DNA from 4 places in the Paenibacillus sp. ALE3 genome. Region 1 is predicted to be linked to each of the others. Evidence: riboswitches for the same ligand, from Rfam matches in the RefSeq annotation. Region 1 holds a riboswitch; each other region holds the start of a gene.
What was found. Region 1 has a riboswitch for cyclic di-AMP ahead of ACXHJ2_RS09730 (3D domain-containing protein). Riboswitches for the same ligand answer to the same signal wherever they lie in the genome.
Positions count from the first base shown of each region.

Region 2: it holds a riboswitch for cyclic di-AMP, as region 1 does, so the genes downstream of both, ACXHJ2_RS03200 (TrkH family potassium uptake protein) here and ACXHJ2_RS09730 (3D domain-containing protein) in region 1, are expected to answer to the same signal.
Region 3: it holds a riboswitch for cyclic di-AMP, as region 1 does, so the genes downstream of both, ACXHJ2_RS23380 (C40 family peptidase) here and ACXHJ2_RS09730 (3D domain-containing protein) in region 1, are expected to answer to the same signal.
Region 4: it holds a riboswitch for cyclic di-AMP, as region 1 does, so the genes downstream of both, ACXHJ2_RS23775 (3D domain-containing protein) here and ACXHJ2_RS09730 (3D domain-containing protein) in region 1, are expected to answer to the same signal.

Region 1 covers NZ_CM134214.1:2,155,823-2,160,471, forward strand. Annotated here, with positions in the region: gene ACXHJ2_RS09720 (ABC transporter substrate-binding protein/permease) at 1-545, shown strand, start outside; gene ACXHJ2_RS09725 (amino acid ABC transporter ATP-binding protein) at 532-1,254, shown strand; cyclic di-AMP (ydaO/yuaA leader) riboswitch at 1,485-1,665, shown strand; gene ACXHJ2_RS09730 (3D domain-containing protein) at 1,672-2,340, shown strand; gene ACXHJ2_RS09735 (polysaccharide deacetylase family protein) at 2,540-3,346, opposite strand; gene ACXHJ2_RS09740 (NADH:flavin oxidoreductase/NADH oxidase) at 3,648-4,649, shown strand, end outside.
Region 2 covers NZ_CM134214.1:701,397-706,045, reverse strand. Annotated here, with positions in the region: gene ACXHJ2_RS03205 (potassium channel family protein) at 1-321, opposite strand, end outside; gene ACXHJ2_RS03200 (TrkH family potassium uptake protein) at 340-1,680, opposite strand; cyclic di-AMP (ydaO/yuaA leader) riboswitch at 2,090-2,242, opposite strand; gene ACXHJ2_RS03195 (CPBP family intramembrane glutamic endopeptidase) at 2,504-4,234, shown strand; gene uvrC (excinuclease ABC subunit UvrC) at 4,203-4,649, opposite strand, start outside.
Region 3 covers NZ_CM134214.1:5,197,196-5,201,844, reverse strand. Annotated here, with positions in the region: gene motA (flagellar motor stator protein MotA) at 1-447, opposite strand, end outside; gene ACXHJ2_RS23395 (hypothetical protein) at 635-928, shown strand; gene ACXHJ2_RS23390 (4a-hydroxytetrahydrobiopterin dehydratase) at 1,046-1,345, shown strand; gene ACXHJ2_RS23385 (GNAT family N-acetyltransferase) at 1,424-1,930, opposite strand; gene ACXHJ2_RS23380 (C40 family peptidase) at 2,234-2,734, opposite strand; cyclic di-AMP (ydaO/yuaA leader) riboswitch at 2,740-2,877, opposite strand; gene ACXHJ2_RS23375 (hypothetical protein) at 3,154-3,981, opposite strand; gene ACXHJ2_RS23370 (M1 family metallopeptidase) at 3,993-4,649, opposite strand, start outside.
Region 4 covers NZ_CM134214.1:5,300,814-5,305,462, forward strand. Annotated here, with positions in the region: gene yabG (sporulation peptidase YabG) at 1-290, opposite strand, end outside; gene rsmA (16S rRNA (adenine(1518)-N(6)/adenine(1519)-N(6))-dimethyltransferase RsmA) at 346-1,230, opposite strand; gene rnmV (ribonuclease M5) at 1,238-1,783, opposite strand; gene ACXHJ2_RS23775 (3D domain-containing protein) at 1,929-3,077, opposite strand; cyclic di-AMP (ydaO/yuaA leader) riboswitch at 3,349-3,629, opposite strand; gene ACXHJ2_RS23780 (TatD family hydrolase) at 3,830-4,600, opposite strand; gene ACXHJ2_RS23785 (HD domain-containing protein) at 4,643-4,649, opposite strand, start outside.

The sequences.
Region 1 (4,649 bases):
CCTTGCTGCGGATGAGTGGTATTCGTATTATCGAGTGGCTAGGTACCGCATATGTAGAGATACTGCGCGGCACACCTATGCTGGTGCAGCTTATGATCATTCATTACGGAGTTGCTTTGACGTTGGGTGTTAATTTTACGCCACTCCAGTCCGGTATAATTACATTGTCTCTGAATAGTTCGGCATATTTAGCTGAAATTTTCCGTGCTGGTATTCAGGCCGTAGACCGTGGACAGATGGAAGCTGCCCGCTCGCTCGGGATGGGACGAGGCAAAGCGATGCGACACGTCATTTTACCGCAAGCATTTAAATCTATATTGCCTGCTATTGGTAATGAGTTCATTACGATCATTAAAGAATCTTCTATTATTTCGACCATTGGGATGGTGGATATTATGTATCAAGCCCAGGTCATTAAGAATATTACCTACGAAGGCTTGAGTCCGTTCGTAATCGCAGCCGCTATTTATTTTGTAATGACATTCAGCTTATCTAAGCTGTTGGGTTTATGGGAAAGGAAGTTGAGAGCCAGTGATCACCGTTAAACAACTGCGTAAATCATTCGGTAAGAATGAAATTTTAAAAGGTATTGATATAGATATCGCCAAAGGTGAAGTTGTCGTCATTATCGGCCCGAGTGGTTCGGGGAAAAGTACGTTTTTACGTTGTATGAATCTGTTGGAACAGCCAACAGAAGGGGAAATCTTGTTTGAGGGTGAGCCGATTACGGCCCGTGGTCATAATATCAATGCGACTCGGGAGAAGATGGGGATGGTTTTCCAGCATTTTAATCTGTTTCCGCATAAAACAATACTGCAGAATCTGACGCTTGCACCAACGCAGGTGAAGAAGCAATCGGGGAAAGAAGCGGAGAAAATTGCACTGGAGCTCTTGCGGACTGTGGGTCTTGAGGATAAAAAGAATACCTACCCGAACCAGTTATCTGGTGGTCAAAAGCAACGTATTGCGATAGCACGTGCTTTGGCCATGCAGCCGCACGTAATGCTGTTCGATGAGCCTACTTCTGCCCTTGACCCTGAAATGGTTGGAGAGGTTCTGGACGTGATGAAGAAGCTCGCTGAGGGCGGCATGACGATGGTGATCGTGACGCATGAAATGGGCTTTGCCCGTGAGGTAGGGGATCGAATCATCTTTATGGACAACGGTCAAATTATAGAACAAGGTACGCCTGAGCAAGTTTTCGGTACTCCAAGCCATGACCGTACCCGTGATTTTCTTGCTAAAGTGCTGTAAGAAAATGCTTTTATGAAATATTAACAAAGCCCTCTCGTGATAATGTTTCACGGAGGGCTTTTCTCTTTTTGTCACCATATCTCCATATTTTCGTAACAAAAAACCGATTTTTGATGACAAAATTGTAATGAGTATAGTATGATGTTCAAGGTTCCCAACATTTTCATGCAGATAAGGTTACAAAATTGTGATATTATGCAGTAAGCCAAAACTTACCGGAGCAGCAGCAATGATAACAAATGCTCAATGCTGGGCTCAAACCGTGGGAAGTGCGGGGGACGTAACAACGGCAATTATTCCAATGCGTCATAAGATGTTGTGGAATATGCCTAGGGGTGAATTGCACAAGCATAGGGCTTCTCCTGAGTCCGAATCCGACAGCTAACTTCGCAGGCATAACAGAGGAGGTACATAGCTTTGAAACATTTAAAACATATTGGAAAAAACATGAAATTTGCGGTGCTTGCCGCAGCTATTGCAGGACTGGCCCAGACAGCTGGAGTAGCAGATGCTGCTTCGCTTCATACTGCCAAAGAAGGCGATACCTTCTTTTTGCTTGCTCAACGTTATGGGGTATCGGTAGATGAGTTGACGAAGGCTAACCCTGATATTGCGTCCAACAACATATATGCAGGTCTGCAAATTAAAGTTCCAGACGAAAAAAGTGTGAAGGCGGCTTCGGATTCGAAGCCACAGCTTCTTACGGAGAAAGCACCAGCGAATGAGAGACCAACAATTGAAGCATGGGGCAAAACGTTCAATTACAGTAAAGTAGTTGATGTTAAAGCAACAGCATATTCAGCCGCAGCTGATGAAAATGGCAAATGGGGTGCAGTCGATTACTACGGCAATCCGCTTAAACTAGGTACAATTGCGGTAGACCCGAAAGTCATTCCTATGGGAACAAAGGTGCTAGTTACAGGCTATTCCCATCCGGGCTTGCCCGACCATTCTTTTGTGGCCGTTGCCCGTGATCAGGGCAGCGCTATTACCGGAAAGCGGATTGATATCTTTATCCCTGGCAACAAATCATTCGTGAACGATTTCGGTTTCCAAAATGTGAAACTGTACGTCATTGATAAATAGCAGTGTGCATATGTTTAATTTCATTAAACATAATAAATATTATGTAAACTTAATATTATAGCATACAACATATAACTGGGACGACTTCTTATCAGGTCTGGTCGTTTATCGTAAAAAAGGCTGTCTTACAAGCAGAAACATTCTGCTCGTTAAGGCAGCCTTTTTACGTTGTTGGTATATGCGAGGCTTAGACATACTGTTATTTTCGTTCCGATGTGTGAAGTAGCCGGGGGACTGTGACAAACTTGTAGCCCTTAGCTTTTAAAGAGTGGATTAGACCCGGCAAAGCTTGGACAGTACCTTGTAAGTTGGAACTTTGACCTCCACCTGCATGCATTAAAATAATGGAGCCAGGTCCGGTAGCCGGGATCACGTTGCGCTGAATCTGTGTTTTGCTTAATCCCTTCCAGTCTAGAGAGTCCACATTCCAATTGACGATCATGTACCCATGACGACGTGCCCACTGGATTTGAGGCTCCGTGATTTCACCATAGGGTGGTCGTATCAATCTGGGTCGAAAACCTGCGCTGGCTTCTAAAATGCGTTCTGTTTTTGTAATCTGGTGGTGAAAGCGCTCTGGTGTGGCCTTTCTGAAATCCGGATGAGTATAGGAGTGGTTTCCTATAGCATGGCCCTCGCGGATGATGCGGCGTATGATCCCCGGATGCTTTTCCGCACGATGGCCGACGATAAAAAAGGTAGCTTTGATACCGTTTGCGTGTAATACGTCCAAAACCTGCGGCGTATACCTTGAATCGGGCACATCATCAAAGGTTAAGGCAATTTGGCGGGTGTGCGGGCCGCACATTTTAAAAATGTCCGCATGCTTTTTTCGTAGCATCGCTAATGTTGGAGCAGCTCGATCTTTACTTTGATATACCGAAGTAGCGGCAGCAGCTTCCTTGGGATGGGGCGTTCCGATGTTGGGAGACGTATCCGCGTGAACGGGAAAACTTGAAAATGCTAGTAACAGTGCTAAACATGGCAACACTCCCCTGTACCGCATTTATATTCCCCCTTTCCGTGCGTGGTACCTAGTGGTGCTCTCAGCTATTATGTACCTGTCCTATTAAAATTATGCTGGTGATTGAGTGAAGCCCTACACGACTGAAGAGAAGCACATCATGAAGCGGATATCTGTGAAGATGACGAAGTAAACGGACATATTCTCTTAAACATGACCGAAAACTGAAGCATTTTCGCAAGTTTTAGCCTTACAAAGGATTCGGTATACCGTGACAGCTGGTGTATAATGGGGATGCTATTCATAATGATACAGACTGGAATTGAGGGAAGGATGGATAAAAGTGACCGACTTGTTTACTCCTTATCAATTAAAGGGGCTTTCCTTAAGAAATCGGATTGTCATGCCCCCAATGTGCCAATACAGCGTGGAGGCCAAGGACGGCAAACCGACGGATTGGCATTATGTCCATTATGTGAGTCGCGCGGTAGGAGGGACTGGGCTCATAATTGTGGAAATGACAGCGGTTCATCCGGATGGACGCATTACGGATCGTGATTTGGGCATTTGGAGTGACGAACATATTCCTGCATATCGCAAAATTGTAGAGGAAGTCCACAAGTATGGTGCCAAAATTGCCATTCAATTAGGCCATGCCGGACGCAAGGCCGAGGATGCTGAGACACCTGTAGGCCCGTCCTCGATCCCCTTTAGTGAACGCTTTAAAGATCCCCACACTTTGACGAGAGCAGAAGTCAAGGAACTGGTTCAGGCCTACAAAGAGGGGGCTCGCCGGGCGGTAGAAGCTGGTTTTGACACGGTAGAGATTCATGGTGCTCACGGCTATCTGATCCATCAATTTCATTCCCCTTTAACCAATACCAGAGAAGATGAATATGGGCAGGATTTGTCACTGTTTGGTGTTGAGGTGATCCGTGCTGTTAAAGAGGTACTTCCTGCTGATATGCCTGTGCTAATGCGGATATCTGCCAAAGAATATGTCCAAGACGGATATGATGTTGAATACATAGCAGCCATAGGGGAACGATATCGTGATGCAGGTGTAGACATTTTCCATATTTCTTCTGGTGGTGAGGGTCCGATAGGCTCCAGCGGAGGCCCGTCTGCGCGTGCTGGTTATCAGGTCGATTTGGCTCATACCATCCGTGAAAAATTGAATGTGCCTGTCATTGCTGTCGGCTTATTGGATGATTATGAGGATGCCCGCCGAGTCGTTCAGCAAAATGAAGCTGATCTGGTAGCCATAGGGCGTGCCATGCTGCGTGATCCCTATTGGGCGCTGCATGCTTCACGGGCGCTAAAAGTACAGGCAGATATCCCAGAG
Region 2 (4,649 bases), 1.5 Mb from region 1:
CCCATGCAGTACAGATATAGCTTTGGCTACGACTTTTCTCACACCCAGCTCCTTCAGCAAAATGGCGGTCAGGATGCTTACCTGAATATCATCACCAATTGCAACAATGCCGCAATCGAAATTACGGATGCCCAGTGACCGCAACGCATCCTCATCTGTAGCGTCCGCCACGACAGTATGTGTCAGGATCTCACTCATACTGTCTACAACATCCTCATTCCGATCAATGCCCAGCACCTCGCACCCCATATCCACCAATTGCAAAGCCAGGCTTGAGCCAAACCGTCCCAGGCCAATGACTACAAACTGCTGCGTTTTCATATCTACTCGAAAACTCCCTTACCCTATAATTATTTTACCTTCTGGATGACGATACAATTCCTTACCCTTTTTCGGTCCCAGTGCATAAGCTAGCGTGAGTGGACCCAGCCTGCCTGCAAACATCGTCAGAGTAATCACCAGCTTGCCTACAACTGACAAATCAGGTGTAAGCCCCATAGACAGCCCTACTGTACCAAATGCAGACACTGTCTCGAACAAGATCATTAGAAAATGATGATCTTCGGTTGCGGACAGAATCATCGTCACCCCAATCACGAACAGCAGCCCCAGCAAGGTAATGGTCAAAGCCTTATAAATTCGTGCCTGCGCAAGTCGGTACCGGAACAGCACAATATCTTCCCGTCCCCGCAGCATCGAAAACACCGCTCCAATGAGCAGGGCAAATGTAGTGGTCTTAATCCCGCCCCCAGTGGAGCCAGGCGAAGCTCCAATAAACATGAGTATGATGATAAAAAACTGCGTAGCCTGCCGCAAGCCTGCAATGTCCAGCGTGTTGGCACCTGCGGTACGTGGAGTAACGGACTGGAATAAAGAACCCAGCAGTTTACCACCCCAATCAAGCGAGCCAAGCGTCTTTGGATTCGTAAACTCAAATACAAAAATGACGAGCGTCCCGACGACAATCAGAGCAGCTGTCATGCTGAGTACCACCTTGGTATGCAAAGATAGTCTCTTACGCTTACGATAATCTGCCAGGTCTGACATCACTACAAAACCAATACCACCCGAAATAATGAGAAACATGGCTGTAAAATTAACAATCGGATCATATACATAACCTGTCAGGCTGCGAAATTCACCGAATAAATCAAAACCAGCATTATTAAACATGGAAATGGCATGCCAAATTCCAAAATAAATCGCCCTGCCGACAGGCATATCAAATGACCAGCGAATCGAAAAAATAGCTGCACATACGCCCTCAATCATCAGCGAGTACCATAGCACCTTGCGGATCAATCCAACAATTCCTTCGACAGAGGTCTGATTCATCGCTTCTTGCAAAATAAGGCGCTCCCGCAAGGAAATGCGACGTTTGAACACCAGCGCGATCAAGGTAGCCATGGTCATAAAGCCAAGACCACCGATCTGGATCAGCGCAACGATAACGATTTGACCAAAAGTTGTAAAAAAGAGCCCTGTATCCTTAACGACAAGCCCGGTTACACAGGTCGCGGACGCGGCAGTAAACAAAGCGTCTATAAACGCAAGTGGTTTTCCTGTTGTATTAGAGATGGGCAACATTAACAATAAACTACCTATTAGAATGATAATGGCAAAGCCTGCAACGAATATCTGCGGTGGAGAAAGCCGAAGCCAGCGTGCATTGGGATTCATCTATTCATCACTTCTCTCCTAATCCTTAAAACTATAAAAACAGTGACTTAATACGGTGTAAGCCCGCTACGCGTTCCATTTATCTTCCGATCGTCGTTGCCCCTGATTTTTTTGATTTTCCAAACCTTAAGTAGCTATAATTAGCATTCCCTGAATACAGGAAGAATGCATGTCAAACACTAACCGGCTCCCTGGTGCTATTGGCGAGCAGCAGCGAAGGGGGCAGAATTGTTCTGAAGAAGCGAAGCGTTTGCCTTTATCTCCGGATTTTAACCATTAAAGGGTTTATACAATCAAAAAAATCCGGGGATAACAGCAATCGGAAGAATAATCTGAACCCGCAGCGGTCTAACCAATCCAAACACTTTTATACACACAAAAAAAGACACCGGAAAACCGAGTGCCTGACTTGGTTCCTGTCCACAGCCTACGAGGTTAGCTGACGAATTCGGACAGCACAGTATGCCCTATTTACACTTCCGGTCCATCAGGATCGGCTGTAAAATTCACCCCAGTAACATGGTTCCCCCGTTTTCTCATAGAAATTCGGCTTAAATGTATATCATTACCCATATATTTCATAGGCATTGCCTCAAGATTATAATCCTTCTCTATCCAGATCACAAAACCGATTTCGCCGAAAAAACGTGAAATTGGCTTTAATTCGCGAATAGACATCGGTTAATCACAGCTTATCTAATTTTATTAAAACTTTAAAGTGCTTTCACTCTGTTTTCATGAATATCGCTGCTCTGTTGGCGGGAACCTGTGCAGTATGATATCTTTAATGGATGTTCTTATTTACAGATTAAGGAGGAAACTCATGAATCCTATCGGGAAACCGGTCGTGCTCACGGCCAACTTCAAAAAATTAGGCTTGCTGGGCGGGGTTGGCCTGGTTTGCTTTTTTATCTTTCAATTGCTTATTCCCTCGCTTAGCAATCCAAGTCCGGAATCATTGATGAATGCAAAGGTCATCAGCAAACAAGAAGCGGTCATACACGCCCTGGACTTTGCCCGTTCCGAGCTGGGCTATACGGAATCACAGCCAGAGAAGCCCGTCGTAACCTATCAGGCTGAAACAGATTTGTACGGTTATTTATCCAGAGAAAAATTGGTTCAAGAGTACGATCGTACATGGAAAAAAAATTATCCTTATGAAACCTTTCGGGTTGATTTGCCTGACTCCTCAGCGAAGGGCAAGCTGCAAATCCATGTGGATTTATCCACTGGGAAGGTCGTTAGCTTTAAACGGATCACCTCCAGCACCAATTACACACAGGCTGATGTTTCTACAGATGAACAAGCACGAAGCAGACTTGTACGTGTAGCTGAGGGTGACATGACGCTCGAAGCCAAGGAACAGGCTGCAGCAATATGGATCAAACGCTTTGGCTTTAAGCCATCTGAATTGAAGCTCGCGACCACTGAGGGGGAAGGTGGATTAAAATATACCGTGGACGGAAAGAAAATCGGCGCCTCGGTACTTACGCTGGCTTTTACTTTTGAAGACGGGGATGTTCGCTCGTTTACCCAAAGCTTTTCGGCCCCTTCGTCCTATACCGACTATGTTAAAAAGCAAACATACTGGGCGAATTGGATGACTTATGCGGGTTATGCCCTATTTAGCTTTGTCCTGGGCGTACTTGCCATTGTATATGCGTCACTCACCCGACGACATACTTCATTTGTGCGCGGTATTATTCTGTCCATTGTATACTTTATTGCTAGTATAGCTGGGACAATGAACATGCTACCTTTATTGCAAGCTGAAGCAGGCAGTAAGGGCATGCTTATATTTCTTATGGTATTCCAGGTTGGTGTTACCTTCTTCATGGCTGTAGCCCTCTATTTCTCCTTGGTAGGCGGCGACGGGCTTATGCGTCAGGTTGGACTAAATGCATGGCCACGTGCTAAAGAGCCGGGCTACGGATTGTATGTGCTTCGCAGTATGTATGTCGGTTACTTGTGGGCCTTCATTTTACTGGGCGTACAATCCATTTTGTTCTTTGTATTGGAGCGCACATTTAATACGTTCTCCACTACAGACGCCACGCAGTCCCCTTACAATATGGCTTATCCATGGCTATTGCCGATTATGGCTTGGATGGCAGGTATTGGAGAAGAAACTGTTTACCGTCTATTTGGTATTCCGATGGTAAAAAAAATAGTCAAGAATACGTTTGTTGCTTGTCTGATCACTACGCTTATTTGGGCACTGGGACATACGCTTTATCCGATCTATCCGGTGATTTCCAGACCTATTGAGCTGACTTTTCTTGGTTTGCTGTTTAGTTTCGTGTTCTTGCGTTACGGCTTTATCGCTGCTATGTTCAGCCACGTTATTTTTGATAGCATATTAATGGGGCTTAGTGTGATAAGTCTGGGAGACACCGTGAATGTGAGCGCCGGCCTATTCTGGATCTTACTTCCGGCTATTGTAGGCTACATCATTTACTGGTTTAGTCCCAAAAAACCTAATCGAATCATGTTTGAACCCATGAAAAAAGAGGAGCCGTATTCTACGACTCCTCCTCCCGAAGGGCAGCTATAATCTGACGAGCAAGCTTATCCCCAATAGAGAGAGGCCGGAAGTCTTCGACGCTGGCCTCTCTTATTTTTTTGAGCGATCCAAAATGCTTAAGCAGCAACTTACGCCGTTTCTCGCCGATGCCTGGAATGGAGTCCAACTGGGAAGTTACCATAGATTTGCCGCGCTGCTCGCGGTGGAACGTGATGGCAAAACGGTGAACCTCGTCCTGGATCCGTTGCAGCAGATAAAATTCCTCGCTATTGCGTGCAAGTGTCACGGCCTCAAATGTTTCTCCCATCAGTAGTTGGGAAGTTCTGTGTTTGGCATCTTTCACCAAACCACACACAGGAATAAACAAACCCAACTCATTTTCCAATACATCGGTTGCCGCTTTAATTTGTCCACGGCCACCATCGACAATGATCAAGTCGGGACG
Region 3 (4,649 bases), 2.8 Mb from region 1:
GGAGAAAATCAGTGCGCCAGCGCGGTGTCTATCTTCGGTAGCGTTAATGTCTTCCATCAGAACATCGCGTACGAACTCCTGATCATTACCATCGATAATCATTCGCATACCGCCGCGCATAAAGGGATCGTCGATCTCTTCGACCTTGGATTCCAGCGCGAGCAGACCTTCACGACGGGTAATGGATGCCCATTCGGTAAATGTACCGATAAGCTCCTTGCGATCCAGCAATTTCTGCTGGGTAAAAATAATTTTAAACAGCTTTGGCACCCGTTTCATGTCATCCATCGGAAACGCCATGAATATACTTGCTGCTGTTCCGACGAAAATAATCATGTAAGCAGCGGGATTATTGACCAGATTGACGACTGGCGCGCCCTTCAGGATCATCCCGACGACCAGTGACAAAAGCCCGAGCACAAGTCCAATAATGGTTGTAATTTGCATGATACACCTCATCCATGAGAATAGATTTTGAATCCTTTCATGCCGCATGGGTCGTCCTTGCCCCAAGCGCGTCATTATGAGACGGATTATAGTATTTATCGACAAAACTCTCTTTTTTGTTAAGGGCCAATTTCCGGTATAATAAAGTGATTATGTATTGAATCGCTGAACCATTGGAGGAAATAGCATGGGAGTAAAGCATGGGCGCGAGTATGAACAAATTTTGAACGATTTGACAGAGGCTGTGGGACGCATTCCAGATAGCTATGGATTTTTTGAAATGGAAGCAGAAGATTGGGACAGGCTGAACCCGATGGGGCGTCAGGAAGTCAATGAAGCTTTGGCAGAAGACCTATTTTATGCACTGGGTACGGAGCCCGTAATCACTGTAGGCAGCGGCGTTGTGATTTATGAGCCGGAGCAGCACCGGATCTATGTACTCATCGGGGATGAGGAGCTGACGTCGGTCCCATTGATTTGATGGCCGTCTTATGGATTTATCAACGGGGCCGTGGTAATATGTACACCAATATATCGTAGTTTTGGCCGCATTTAAGCGGCTGAAAGGCTTCCGTATAAACGGGGAGGAGTTCGTAACATGCCTTTTACACAAGAAGAGATTGAAGCACATCTGGAGAAGCTGGAGGGCTGGGAACTGGAGGAAGGACGTTGGATCGTTCGGAAATATAATTTTTCCAGTTTTATGAAAGGAATTGCCTTCGTGGATGAAGTTGCCGCTATATCTGAGGCATTTAATCACCATCCATTTATTACGATTGATTACAAGACCGTGACTCTGCGTTTGACCTCCTGGGACGATGGCGGTATTATGGCTGTAGATATTAAGGAAGCCCAACAATATAATGAAGCTTTCGAAAAAATGCGCAGCAGTCATTGAGTTTGTAATGATCTGTCGTATATATGAAGAGCGCCTTCGCTATACAACATCGCGGTTGTATAGTGAAGGCGCTCTTATTTATAGAACCCGATTCTGTTGTTCAGGACGATATACCATACAATGGAACGGCTTTCTGCCATCTGGAGTCTGGCGTTCATAGGTATCCGTCAGCTCAAATCCAGCTGCCTTGTAGGCTCGGATAGCCCGCTGATTCCAAGTGAGAACCTCTAGGTCAATTTCATTCTGCGGATGACGTCGTCTGGCTTCCTCGGCAATGGCCCGGACAAAATCGGAGCCTGTGCCATGTCCGCATCTTTCGGGATGCATTCCAAGACCCAGCCGGGTCACACCGACCATAGGAAAATATTGAGCAAATCCCGTCAGCTCATTCTCTTCGTCCAGTACGGCAACATATTGCTCTTGGCGAAGCGTGGGACTTCCAAATTCGACTTCAAGTGCCTTCATTTGTTCCCAGGGAAGCCAGCCGTATATGTTGTAGGGGGGATCATAGCGCCACTCACAGATTTCAGCCGCTTGATGCTCGTCCATCGGTACAATCCGGTAGTTGGATATTGAGGCCGGCACTTTTCCATTCCTCCTTATGCAGATACTTCAATCATTAACCACAGATTGTAGACAAGTTGTAGGAGAATGGCAAGCGTGTTTATTTCGTACCTAAGTCGGGTATACATTCAATAAGAAGGATTTACTGCTCATATGCTCCCCCAGCGGTGGCGGTAAAACCGACGATGTTCGCTAAAACTGAAACCTTTTGAGGTGTCGGTTCGTCAGTAATGATAATAATTACTGATGTAGTGGACATAAAAAACCGCAATTCGATTCCGGCCAGAATCAAATTGCGGCTAGGGTTAGCTTGCTGTGCGGTAGTTATTCTACGTTGTCGTCATCAGGAATATCTGAAGCTACAGAATGGTAAGCGTCTGTGCTCATAATTCTTTTTGCACCGACATAACGGTTAGCGTAATAATTTTCGTTCAGTGAGCTAACTACTACACCACGTGAAGTCGAGGAGTGGGCGAATTTCCCTTCACCTACGAAGATACCTACATGGGAAACGCCTCTTCCTGTGGTGTTGAAGAACACCAGGTCGCCTGGTCTCATTTCATCGCGGGATACAGAAGCTCCCATTTTGAATTGTGATCCAGATTGATGCGGCAGTTTAATTCCCAGTTTGTTGAATACATACATTGTGAAGCCGGAGCAATCGAATCCCTCGAGTGTAGTACCTCCGCTTCTATAGTTCGTTCCTTTGGCATCTTGGATGACCTGGTCCATCTTAGAGTCTGCAAATGCACTGCTGCCACCGAATGTAAAAGATGTAAAGGCAATGGCGAGACCCATGGCTGCGATCGTTAGCTTCTTCTTCAAAAAAAATATACCCCTTCCATTGCCTGCGAGGTTAGCTTAAGGATTCGGTAGAAGGTTCCCCTATGACCACTCTGTTGCGAGATCAATTCACCCAAACTGGTTCCCCCGCTTCCTAGGTGCCAGGAATTAGGCTTAACTTAAGATGTGCACCTTGGAGAGCAGTATTCACGACAACGATGTTTTTAAGATAAAGGTTACAATAAAGATTACAAAGTTGTTACTATCAGTTCACTGCGATTATTGTAACAAAGACAGCAGGCTTTGGCAAATGTTTCATCGCAAAAAGTTACAAAAAAAATCTGTTCCTAACGCCCTAGGAACAGATTCTGTTAACAGTATTCAGTTATGTGCCGTTTGCACGGGAAAGAAAAAAGTTTTTTCGACAGCTAAAAATGCAGGAGAAAGCATAAAGAGAGGGATTAGCCTCTGCTGGAGATATCGATGTGCCATAGACGATACTGCGAACTGATATGCCACAGCCTGACCAGACTGGTAACAAAATGATACGATTGCTGGAGAATTAGCGCCAACATACCAGTCCAAATCATCGCTACGGTGCCAAATAGACCGAAGACCAGCAGCACACAAGCACCAAGCAAGAGAGATACGCTTACAGCCGGAAGAAGCTGGCGAAAGAAGGCGAGCAGGGACGATAGTATGGCGTGACCACTGACCGTGCCCAGTTGCATATACAGGATGCACTGCCGAATGAACCAACCGTAAGCCACCCACCCAATGGCATAGGGCAACAAATGCAGCAGGTAAGAGGAAGATTGCAGCGTCCCTGCTACAATAGGATAGAGTCTCGGTACCACCCAGAAGGCGGGAAGCAGCAGCAAACCCAACTCGATGATGTAATACAACAGAGATGACATACCGTGACGTTTCATCCCCTTGAAGAAGGACAGGCTTTGCGGTTCAGACGCATCGGTATACAGGCTTTGATATATGCCAGCTCTAATGAAGGGAGTGATTAGGACGCGCAATACGGTCGCCCCTAATAGTATCCATAAATACACATGTACTTCCTGGCTGTCCATCAAGGCGATCTGCCCCTCCATCCAAAACAAGGTCTTTCCCAGCTCGTTTTGGCTCTGATCAGGATAACGCAGCAGCAGCGGGACAACGGCCGACTGTACCAGCCGATAGAGAAATACTCCCCACAGCAGACGATACAAAAATAAAATGATAACGATATAAAAGCGTATGCGCACTAGCGCCCAGCCTTCTTTTAAAACAGTCCGCATCTATAGACACCTCACCATGACAGACTTCCAAGCAGTGTCTCCAACAGCTTGGTTACACTCACACTCCAACGGGTTTGTTGCTTTTCGTCCAATTCAGCCTTCAGGCTATTATTAATATGCTTGTTCTCCAGTGCAATAGTGTATAGAGGATCAACCGTCACATAGGACACGGGAGAGGTGCTTTTGAGTCGGAAAGATGTACTTTTGCCCGTACCGTCCCATGCCTTAAATATTGTGGTGCCATCCTTGAAGGTAAATTGAACAGGGATCTTGGGATAATCTGCTCCTTTTTTGCTGAGCGTCACGACTGCTTCATATCCATTCTCCAACTTGCGGTTCGTGATGCGATCGACAGAAAAGTCCGCCATCTGGCCGTCATATACATATTGTTCAAAATAGTGGCTCCATGAGCGTCCAGTCACCCTCTCCACGACACGCTGAAAATCCTGTGAGGTCGGATGCTTGAATCGGTAGGTCTGGACATAGGTTCGCATAATCCGGTCCATTTTTTTCGTACCCACCTGACGTTCAATACCTCGTAGTACCAGCTTGCCTCGTGAGTAGGCATTTTGTGCATACTCAGCCGACGATCCGTACTTCCAGGATTCGCGGTTTAGGGGCTGTGGAGAAGCTACCTGTCCGGATTGTAATGGCAAGTTGGGGATAAG
Region 4 (4,649 bases), 2.7 Mb from region 1:
GACTCTACCGGATCACTCCACTCTCCAATCAGAGCCGCCTGGCTACGGGCAGCTTGCTGCTGGCGTGCCCGTTGCAAAAGATTAAGCGACTCCCCGGCCTTAATGTGGGCCTGTTGAGTCTTACCGCTAATCTGGTCTGCAGGCACTCTGACCAGATCGTTCACCGGGGAATCGGCCAGTAGCCGAAATTCCGTCCCCTTAATGATCGCTTTATCCCGCTGGATGTCTTCAACGCGAAACGTGACATCACCGCCGTACGATTTCCGAACGACCAAGTCTCCTAAACTCATCACACTGTATCACCCCTCCTATATCGTATGGGTGAATGCACAGTTTGGTTCCAACTTAGGATATACCGGCCTCCAACAGCACGGCGCTCAGACGCGCAAATTCCTCGATACTCAGCGTTTCCCCTCGACGGGAGGGCTCAATATCAGCTTGTTGCAACAACGGCTCCAGCGTGTCCCTGTTCTCTTTGGTGAAGAAGCGGCTTTTTAGGTTATTTGAAATGGTTTTACGGCGTTGGGCAAAAGCGGCATGAACCACTTCAAAAAAGTGCTTCTCGTCCACCACTTCCACCGGAGGGACTTCTCGTACACGCAGCCGAATAACTGCCGAATCAACATTCGGCTGAGGAATAAATACTGTATTCGGCACCGTACAGACTAACTCAGGCTCGCTGTAATATTGCACGGCTATGCTTAAGCTGCCGTAATCCTTCGTACCAGGAGACGCAGCCATGCGCTCAGCCACCTCTTTTTGAATCATAACGACGATATTCTCCAAAGGAAGCTTGTCCTCCAGTAGACGCATCAGAATCGGTGTAGTGACGTAATACGGCAGATTAGCGACGACACTCACTTTGCTCACGTCTGCAAAGTCAGCTGCAAACACTTCACGCAAATCCAGCTTTAACACGTCTCCATGGCGAACCTTTACATGCTCGTAAGGGGCCAGCACTTCTTCAAGAATGGGCAACAGCCGCTGGTCAATCTCAACAGCGGTAACTGCCTTAGCGGATTGCGCCAACTTCTCGGTCAAAGCTCCAATGCCCGGACCGATCTCAAGCGCGCCCTTTGTATCATCCAATCCGGCAGCATTTACGATCTTGCTCAGAATATTTTGATCAATTAGAAAGTTTTGTCCCAGACTCTTTTTGAACGAAAAACCGTGCCTTTGAATAATTTCCTTCGTACGCCGCGGTGTTGCTATATCTTGAATCCCTGTCATACGGATATCACAATCCTTCACTTTCGATTTGTGCCAGCGCACTGGCAAATTCCTCACGACTGATCTGAAATACAGAGAGCCGCTTATGTAGCTGCTTTCCGTTACAATAGCCAATACCCAGTACATTCCCCAAGGCCATACGGCGTGCAGCAGCATTGGGGTGGGTAATAAGTCCAGCGTCAATCAGGTCCGCCATTTCAATCAGCGGTTCGGCGCCTTCCACTGTCGTATGTACCCGCGCGAGAGCGTGTCTGATGGCTTCCGGGGAGGCATTCTCCACGCCAATATCCCCTTTGCGTGTCGCCTCTGCCTCAGGTATAAAAGCCTGCTTGCAGCCGGGGACCTTGGAGGCGATAATTTTACGGATACGCTCCCCTGCATGATCGGGATCAGTTAAAATAATGACCCCCCGCCGTTCCTGTGCCAATGCAATTTTCCGCAGCGTCATTTTATTAATGGCTGAACCACCAGTTTCTATCGTATCTGCTTCGACAGCACGGCGAATGGCTACTGTATCATCCCGGCCTTCCACCACGATCACTTCCTTGATCATCTTCGTTTCCCTCCACTGCTACACAGCAACATATATTATCTTTCCCTGCTTTTGAAAACAAAATAAGAAGAGGATATCCTCTTCTTAGCATGGCATTACTATGTTGTTAATACTATCGCATTGTCCTCAACATACACAACCTGTTTTAGTTGATTTCCGGCTTTACAGGTCCGATAACATATACGGTTTTACCGTGCTTACGACCAAATTGGTTAGCCCGGCTTAAACTCTCATAATACACATCGATTTTGTGGCCTTTAATCGCGCCACCGGTATCCTCCGCACGGCGGAAGCCTACCCCTTCAATATACACCCACCATCCGATTGGAATTACACTCGGATCGACAGCGATGGTGCGTCCTTCCGTGACACGCGTGCCGGAGGCGGTACGTGTACCGATACCTGGCTCCTGGGCGGAGTACGCCGTCATGGAGACATTTTGTAAAACTTTTTTATAATTAAAATTAATACCTGCTTTACGGACAGCACTGCCCGAACTAACCTTTGTAGCCTTAACCGCATCTTTAGGGCTGATGGAAGCAGCTAGAACGACCGGTTTTTTCTTCGTTCCTACCGCAATTACCTTATCCACACGATTTTGTGCGACTTCCTTGTTGACCAGCTGTTTGGACACCAATTTTCCATCATGGTATACCTTTTGAACATGCTGGACTACCACACCCGATTTGCCACTTTGAATGACTCGATTATCGCCTTTATAGAGACTTGGATCTGCCGTTTTGATGACCTGATAAGGCACTTGTTTTTTCTGTTCGACCTGCTGTTTCTTCACACGGACGATTTTTATGTCCATGTTAGCTGAAACAGAGGCATCCAACGCAGGGTAAACTTTATCCGTTGATGATAATTTATAGCCCGAAGTGCGAATGGCACCCTCTACTGTATTTTCTGTTGTGTACAGCTTTTTCGTCTCATTGCCTGAGGATACTTTAACCTGATTGGCACGTTTAATGACTACGCGATCCCCATCCTGTACTGCCCCGTTTAGCGGCATGGAAATTGTATCATGCGGCTGAAGTGAAATAGAATGCTCATTGAGCAAATCTTGGAGCTTGGATTCCCGGGTTTCTACCGCAGATGCCTTACCATCGATGACAAAAAAGACTTGTTTTTTAGATTGCGTGTACATCAGAATTGAAATCATAATCGTTAGTGCGATTAGAAAAATAGCAACCAAAGCAGCCTGGCGCACATTCTCTTGCTTCCAACGTAATACGTAAGACATGCTGGATGAGCGTGACTCATGGGTCTCCTCTTTTCGGAAAATGCCCATTTCCTCCGTCCTCCTTACATAGCCCGCCGTCTGGAGTAAGACATAGTTGATCGTTGACGTGACTATAACAGATTTTCTACAAGACAAGCCCGTACTGCGACTGTCCTGCACCATGTACCCGTCTTCGCGGCATGCTGTCCTCCCCTGTTTAACCACAGTATGATGACAGATTTTCTTTTATTCACAACAAAAAAAGCCAAAGAAAGAGACTAGAGAGCTCTTTCGTGGCTTCCGACATGTGTGAATATGCGGGAAAACTCATGCACGAGATGGCTTCTCTCTTGTTACGCTTACGGGGTTAGCTGTCGGGTTCGGACGTAGAGAGTCGCCCTAGCTTAGGTCAACCGCTCATGGCGGTCGCCTTCACATTCACCCCGAAGACCCAGAAAGAAATCGAAATACGGCTTCTCTACCTGTTCAATCCCATCCAGGAAATGAATTTCGGTCGAGCCGGCTACTGAAGAGATAATATCTCTTGCACATACGCCGGACGTACTGTAAGCCATATCGGTTCCCCCGTTCCCTGTAAAAGGGACTCAGCGAGACTGGTTCATGAAATGATTTGTTGATGTTTACACTCAACAACAATTCACTGAAAAGATGATATCCTGTTTCCATGCATGTTGTAAAGCAGGTTTCAAGTACATTTTTCAAAATATTCGGTTAAAAAATTGTAATATTCTTGAGTTTCCTGCAACAAAATCATAATTAGCTCCGTCTATCTCTTTATTTTGATTGATTTCTTCGCTTTTTCACTGAATGTCAAATCGTTCCAAGGCATTTTGGGTCGTAATGGATACCAATTCCTCCACCGTAATTCCCTTAATTTGGGCGGCTGCCTCTGCCACCAATCTCACATATGCCGACTCATTTCGCTTCCCACGAAACGGATGAGGCGTCAAGTAAGGCGCGTCCGTTTCAATAAGCAGACGGTCCAACGGTACCTGGGCCAGCACCTCTTTTGGCTGCTTGGCATTTTTGAACGTTATGGGCCCGCCGAAGGAAAGGTGGAAACCCATATCCAGCACCATTTTAGCTGTCTCCCAACTCCCAGAAAAGGAGTGCATGACTCCGCCAATCTCGCCCGCCTTTTCCTCACGTAAAATCCTCACAATATCTTCATGTGCATCCCGGTTATGGATAACAATTGGCATGTTGAGCTCACGTGCCAGGCCAATTTGATTTCGAAGTACCCGCTGCTGCACATCCTTTGGTGATGTATCCCAATAATAATCCAGACCGATCTCTCCGATCGCTACAACCTTTTTATGACTGCATAACGATGCAATCCATTCTAAATCACCCTCCTGCATTGTAATGGCATCCTGCGGATGCCATCCAACGGCTGCATAAATAAAATCATACGTCTCAGCCAGCTTCATGGTGGATGGAATGGTCTCACGATTAAATCCGATATTGATCATCCGTGTTACTCCTGATTCGACAGCACGTGCTATAACTTCTTCACGGTCTTCGTCAAATTGTGGCGCATCTAGGTGAGTATGAGTGTCGAATAAATCCAAGGTTTTCATCTCCTTTTCTTACTTACATTTCTATATATTTGTCTATTGT